One region of the Streptomyces sp. NPDC026589 genome, then DNA from elsewhere that is predicted to be linked to it. Evidence: riboswitches for the same ligand, from Rfam matches in the RefSeq annotation. Region 1 holds a riboswitch; each other region holds the start of a gene.
The links. A riboswitch is a leader RNA that binds a small molecule or an ion and turns the genes downstream of it on or off. The one in region 1 is predicted to bind thiamine pyrophosphate.
Positions count from the first base shown of each region.

Region 2: linked by a shared signal. The riboswitch ahead of AB0F29_RS13260 (thiamine ABC transporter substrate-binding protein) and the one ahead of thiO (glycine oxidase ThiO) in region 1 are both predicted to bind thiamine pyrophosphate.
Region 3: linked by a shared signal. The riboswitch ahead of thiC (phosphomethylpyrimidine synthase ThiC) and the one ahead of thiO (glycine oxidase ThiO) in region 1 are both predicted to bind thiamine pyrophosphate.

Region 1 covers NZ_JBEZYG010000002.1:282,692-284,885, forward strand. The annotation lists gene thiS (sulfur carrier protein ThiS) at 1-164, opposite strand, end outside; gene thiO (glycine oxidase ThiO) at 161-1,381, opposite strand; TPP riboswitch at 1,379-1,491, opposite strand; gene AB0F29_RS04290 (hypothetical protein) at 1,543-1,884, shown strand; gene AB0F29_RS04295 (FAD-dependent oxidoreductase) at 1,964-2,194, shown strand, end outside.
Region 2 covers NZ_JBEZYG010000006.1:278,034-280,227, reverse strand. The annotation lists gene AB0F29_RS13265 (iron ABC transporter permease) at 1-113, opposite strand, end outside; gene AB0F29_RS13260 (thiamine ABC transporter substrate-binding protein) at 194-1,288, opposite strand; TPP riboswitch at 1,370-1,486, opposite strand; gene rlmN (23S rRNA (adenine(2503)-C(2))-methyltransferase RlmN) at 1,566-2,194, opposite strand, start outside.
Region 3 covers NZ_JBEZYG010000009.1:29,943-32,136, forward strand. The annotation lists gene AB0F29_RS17130 (YibE/F family protein) at 1-1,177, opposite strand, end outside; TPP riboswitch at 1,248-1,382, shown strand; gene thiC (phosphomethylpyrimidine synthase ThiC) at 1,375-2,194, shown strand, end outside.

The sequences.
Region 1 (2,194 bases):
GCGACCCCGGAGCGGGCCGGGGTCAGCGTGGCGACGAGGGCGTCCAGATCCGTCCCGGCGGGAACGGCGCGGACGTCCCCGTTCACCGAGACGGCGACGGTGGCGGCGGACACCGGTACGGAGACGGTGGCGCCGGAATCCGGTACGGCGTGCTGCTGGGTCATACGGGCTGCTCCTGGAGTACGGGGGCGGCGAGGGCGGCGGTCTCGAAACGGCCGGGGGTGAAGGGGCGGGCCGTCTCGGGCAGCTCGCCGGTGGTCAGGACGTCAGCCATCGCGTCCCCGGTGACGGGCGTCAGCAGGACGCCGTTGCGGTGGTGGCCGGTGGCGAGCAGCAGACCGGGCAGGGCGGTCGGGCCGAGCAGTGGGGCGTTGTCGGGCGAAGCGGGACGCAGACCGGCCCGGGTCTCGGTGAGCGGCAGCTCGGTGATGCCCGGTACCAGCTCGTGGGCGTCGCGCAGCAACTCGTACACCCCGCCGGCGGTGACGGTCGTGTCCCAGCCCATCTCCTCGCTGGTGGCGCCGACGACCAGCTCGCCGTTCTCGCGCGGCACGAGGTAGACGTGACCGCCCCGGACCACGGCGCGCACGGTGCGGCTGAGGAAGGGGGCGTACGCCCGGGGCACGGTGAGCCGGAGCACCTGGCCCTTGACCGGGCGGACCGGCGGGAGGAGCTCCGGCGGGAGCCCGGCGAGCCGGCCGCTGAGACTGCCCGCGGCGAGCACGACCTGATCGGCCGCGAACTCCGTACCGTCGCCGAGCAGCGCCCCGGCGGCCCGGCCCCCGGCGACGGTGAGCCGCTCGGCGGTCGTCCGGCGGAACGCGACCCCGGCCCGTTCGCACGCGGTCAGCAGCGCCGCGGCGAGGCGGCGGGGATCCACCTGGTGGTCGCCGTCGACCCGGAGGCCGCCGCGGACGCCCGGGGCCAGCATCGGCTCCAGGCGGCGGCACTCACGGCCGCTCAGCCAGACCGACTCCAGGCCCGAACGCTCCTGGAGGGTGTGCAGTTCGCGCAGATGCGCCCGGTCGTCGGAGTCCAGTGCGACGGCGAGCGTGCCGCAGGTCCGGAAGCCGGTGTCCCGGCCGCTCGCCTCCTCCAGCTCGGCGACGAACGAGGGATAGCGGGCGGCGGAGGCGAGGTTGAGCCCGAGCAGCATCTGCTCGCCGTAGTGCAGTTCGGTGACGGCGGCCAGCATGCCCGCCGCGACCTGGGCGGCGCCGCCGCCCGGTTCCGGGTCCGCGACCGTGACGCGCAGCCCCCGCTGGGCGGCCCGCCACGCCGTGACCAGGCCGATGATTCCGCCCCCGATGACGAGGACGTCGGATCCGGGGCCTCTCTTGACGAGGACATCGGATCCGGAGCTTCTCTCCGAGACGCGCATGGGTGTCCAGCCCCTCCCTTCGCCGGCATGACCCGGAGCAGGTTCGTACGGTCGGAGGCCGGCCAGCCTCCCTCTCAGCCCGGTGCGTCCGGGCTCCCGCGAGTGTTCTACCTTGGCCACCCTAAACCCCGCCGCCCCCGGCCAGTAGAGGAGCGCCCGCCATGGCCCGTTCGCTCGACGGACTCGTCCTGTCACCCGTCGCCGACCAGGCCCCGGGCCAGGTCGGCACCCGCACCCGCTTCACGTACCACGAGCTGGACGGCCGGATCTGGGCCGAGTACGCGGGCGGCGACGTGGTCCGCGGTCATCTCGTCGGCACCCGCGACGGGGACGCGCTGGACTTCCGCTACGTGCAGCTCAAGCGGGACGGAACGACCTCGTCCGGGCACTGCCTCTCCACGGTCGTCGACCTCGCCGACGGCCGGGTGCGGCTGGAGGAGCGGTGGGCCTGGGAGTCCCAGGAGGGCAGCGGCACCAGCGTGGTGGAACAGCTTCCTTCCTGAGCTCCCTGCCGGGTTCCTTCCTGGGTTCCTTCCCGCCACCCCCTTACCTGACGACCTGTCAGATGATTAAGGTGGACGGGTGAGCGAGCAGACGGAACAGCGGACGGCGCGGCAGGCACGGCACGTCGTGGTCGTCGGGGCGGGCATGGCGGGCGTGCAGAGCGCCGTGGCCCTGCGCGAGGCGGGCTTCACCGGGCCCGTCACCCTGATCGGCGCCGAACCCCACCAGCCCTACGACCGGCCGCCGTTGTCCAAGGCCGTCCTGCTGGGCAAGGCCGAGGACTCCGCCTTCGACGTCGACTTCGAGGCC
Region 2 (2,194 bases), on a different contig from region 1:
ACCTCGCCGATCCGCCCGAACTGCCAGTCGCCCCCCGCCTTGAGCCCGCGGCCGACGATCGCGGTCACGGGATAGGCGAAGAACACCGCGAAGAACGCCACGGGCACGGCCATCAGGCCGAGCCGCAGCGCGGCCCCGCGCCGCCCGGTCCTGTGCCGTTCCCGGTCGGCCCCGGCGGTCTTCGCCCCGGGCTCTACTTCAGGACCAGCGACTGCCACGACTGGATCCACTGCTCACGGTTGGCGGTGATGTTCTCGGGTGCGACGGTGGGAGGCGTGTCGATCTTCTCGCCGAACTTGGTGAACAGCTCGGGGAGGGCAGCGTCCTCCACGACCGGGTTCACGAACATGTTCAGCGGCATGTCCTCCTGGAACGTCTTGCTGATCATGAAGTCCAGCAGTGCCTTGCCGCCCGCCTCGTTCTTCGCCCCGGTCAGCAGCCCCGCGTACTCGGTCTGCCGGAAGCACGTGCCGGTGGCGACCCCGGTGGGGGCCTCCTTGGGCTGCGGGTCGGCGTAGAGCACCTCGACGGGCGGGCTGGAGGCGTAACTGACGACGAGCGGCCGGTCGGCGTTGGCCTTCTTGCCGCCCGCGGAGCCGGAGAACTCCTCGTTGTAGGCCTGCTCCCAGCCGTCGACGACCTTGACGCCGTTGGCCTTCAGCTTCTTCCAGTACGCCTCGTAGCCGTCCTCGCCCTGGGCTGCGATGGTGCCGAGGAGGAAGCCGAGGCCGGGCGAGGAGCTCGCGGCGTTCTCGGTGACCAGGAGGTTCTTGTACGCGGGCTTGAGCAGGTCGTCGAAGGTCTTCGGCGGGGCGAGCTTCTTGTCGGCGAAGTACTTCTTGTCGTAGTTGACGCAGATGTCGCCGGTGTCGACGGGCGTGACCCGCCTCTTCTCGTCCGTCTGCGTGTCCGCCGCGACCGTGTCCAGGCCCTTGGCCTCGTACGCGGTGAACAGACCGTTGTCGAGGGCGCGGGAGAGCAGGGTGTTGTCGACGCCGAAGAAGACGTCGCCGCGCGGGGAGCCCTTGGTGAGGATCTCCTGGTTGAGCGCGGCCCCGGCGTCGCCGCTCTTGAGGATCTCGACCTTGTAGCCGGTCTCCTTCGTGAACGCCTTCAGCACCTTGTCCGAGACGTTGAAGGAGTCGTGGCTCACCAGGGTCACGGTCTTGGAGCCGGGGCCCATGGACTCCCCGGAGCCGGCGGAACCGTCGTCGCCGCACCCCGCGAGCACGGTGACGCCGAGAGCGGCGGCGAGCACTGTCGCCGCGTACTTCGTGGTGGTGTTCATGTGATTCCTCCTGGAGATGACCAGGAAGAGACGCGGCCCCGCCCGCTGTCCGGCGAACCGGAAGCGGGCAGGGCGCAACAGCTTGAGTAAGGTCCGAACTTCCTACCCGGAATGACCCGGGCGAGGTTCAGAGGGTCTGCGGCCAACCTGTCCTTGGTGCCGCACTCTCAGCGCTGTGGCGCTCCCCTGTCGGAATATGAAGTTGATTTCGGGCCCAGGCTACACCGGCGGATTTCGGCCGCCCGGGCGGGAGAGGCCAAGGGCTACGGGACAGCCCTCAGCGCTCGGAGGCCGCGAGCTGCCCGCAGGCCCCGTCGATCTCCTGACCGCGGGTGTCCCGGACGGTGACGGGCACGCCGTGGGCTGCGATGGCCTCGACGAAGGCCTTCTCGTCCTCGGGCCGCGAGGCGGTCCACTTCGAGCCGGGCGTGGGGTTCAGCGGGATCAGGTTGACGTGCACCCGCTTGCCCTTGAGCAGCCGGCCGAGCCGGTCGCCCCGCCAGGCCTGGTCGTTGATGTCCCGGATCAGGGCGTACTCGATGGAGATCCGGCGGCCGGACTTCTCCGCGTACTCCCAGGCGGCGTCCAGCACCTCGCGGACGTTCCACCGGGTGTTGACGGGGACCAGGGTGTCGCGCAGTTCGTCGTCCGGGGCGTGCAGCGAGACGGCGAGGCGGCACTTGAAGCCCTCGTCGGCGAAGCGCAGCATGGCCGGGACGAGGCCCACGGTGGAGACGGTGATCCCGCGCTGCGAGAGGCCGAGACCGTCAGGCTCCGGGTCGGTGAGACGGCGGATCGCGCCGACCACCCGGTTGTAGTTGGCGAGCGGCTCGCCCATGCCCATGAAGACGATGTTGGACAGCCGCGCGGGCCCGCCGGGCACCTCGCCGTCGCGCAGGGCGCGCA
Region 3 (2,194 bases), on a different contig from region 1:
CCTCGGCGACCAGCTCGCTGTTGGCCACCGTCCCCACACTGCTCTGGGCGATGGAGAAGAGCAGCAGCAGCGGCAGCGCCGCGCCCGCGTACGCCAGCACCAGGGTGTTGACCACCGAGGCGATGTGGTCCCTTCCGATCCGGATACCTGCCCGGTACAGACCCTTCCAACCCATCCGCGGGTCCGCCTGGTGAAGTTCCCAGACGGCGGAGGTCTGGGTGACCGTCACATCGTCGAGCACCCCGAGCGAACCGATGATGACACCGGCCAGCAGCAGACCGCTCATATCGATGTCCGGGTAGAGGCCGTGGATGAGGCCGGTGTTGTCGTCGGTGTTGCCGCTCAGGTTCGCCCAGCCGATGAACAGGGAGCCCAGCAGCCCGATCAGCAGCAGCGAGATCAGCGTGCCGACGACCGCGACCGACGTACGGGCCGTGACCCCGTGGCACAGATAGAGGGCCGCCAGCATGATCGCGCTGGCCCCGATCACCGCCACGACCAGCGGGTTCGAGCCCTGCAGGATCGCCGGCAGGATGAACAGGGTCAGCACGGCGAACGACACGACCAGCGCCACCAGCGCCATCACTCCGCGCATCCTGCCCACCAGGACCACCGCCAGCGCGAAGATCCCGGCCAGCACCGCCATCGGGACCTTCCGGTCCACGTCGGTCACCGAGTACTGGAGGTCGCGCGGCGCGTCGGGGGCGTACGCGACGACCACGCCCTGACCCTCCTTCAGCTGTCGGGGAGCGTCCGGCTGGACCACCTCGACGAACTTCCGGCCCTTGTCGTCGCCGCTGGTCACCTCGATGGTGGCCTTCGCGCACTCCCCCTCCTGCTCGTTGACGGCCTCGCGTCCCGAGGGCGTGGAGGTGTCACCGGTCGGGGGCACCTGCGCGGCGTTGACGTCCGCGCAGTCGACCTTCACGACCTGGACGACCTTGCCGTCCTGGGTCTGCCGGTCGAATCCGACGCCGGTGCGCTCGTGGTCGGGCGCGCCGCCGGGCCAGAACGCGATCAGGCCGACGACGACCGCCGTCGCGAACGGGATCAGCACGGCGGCGATCACCTTGCGCAGGTGCCGGGAGACCGGAGCGGCCGGCCCGTGGCTGTGGGTGTGGCCGTGGCTGTGGCCCTGGGGCGGCTGGGGTGCGGGGTCGCTTTGGGGGGAGGTCACGGGGCGATCATCGCAAGAACGGGAGGCCCCTCTGGTCAGCTCGCCCGAAAGGACGCTAGCGTGGAGGCACCTTTGCACACGCGGGAGCTCGGAGCACCGGGCTGAGAGGGCGCTGATCGCCGTACATCCGTACGGGAACACGCTGCGCCGACCGCCGAACCTGTTACCGGGTAATGCCGGCGTAGGGAGTAGGTCTCATGACCACAGCGGACGCACGCACGCCTGCCTCGAAACAGAACGACGGAACGCCGGACGGCACGACGCCGGGCGGCACGACGCCGGGCGACGGGACGCCGAACAACGAGGCCGGGAAGTCCATCGGCTGGCACAAGGGGTACGTCCAGGGCTCGCGCCCGGACCTCCGGGTGCCGGTTCGACAGGTGCACCTCACCAACGGCAAGGACGTGACGCTGTACGACACGTCCGGGCCGTACACCGATCCCTCCATCGACACCGATGTCCGCCGGGGCCTCGCGCCCCTGCGGGAGAACTGGATCATCGCCCGCGGCGACACCGAGGAGTACGCGGGCCGGCCGGCCCGCCCCGAGGACGACGGGCTCAAGCACACCTCGCCGCGCGGCGGACTGCGCAACCTCGACGCCGTCTTCCCCGGCCGCCCGCGCCAGCCGCGCCGCAGCCGCGACGGACGCCCCGTCACCCAGCTCGCGTACGCCCGACGGGGGGAGATCACCCCGGAGATGGAGTACGTGGCGATCCGGGAGAACGTGGAGCCCGAGGTCGTCCGCGAGGAGATCGCGCAGGGCCGGGCGGTGCTGCCGGCCAACGTCAACCATCCCGAGATCGAGCCGATGATCATCGGCAAGCGGTTCCTGGTGAAGGTCAACGCCAACATCGGCAACTCGGCCGTCACCTCCTCCATCGAGGAGGAGGTGGACAAGATGACCTGGGCGACGAAGTGGGGCGCCGACACGGTCATGGACCTGTCCACCGGCCGCAATATCCACACCACCCGCGAATGGGTGCTGCGCAACTCCCCCGTGCCGATCGGCACCGTCC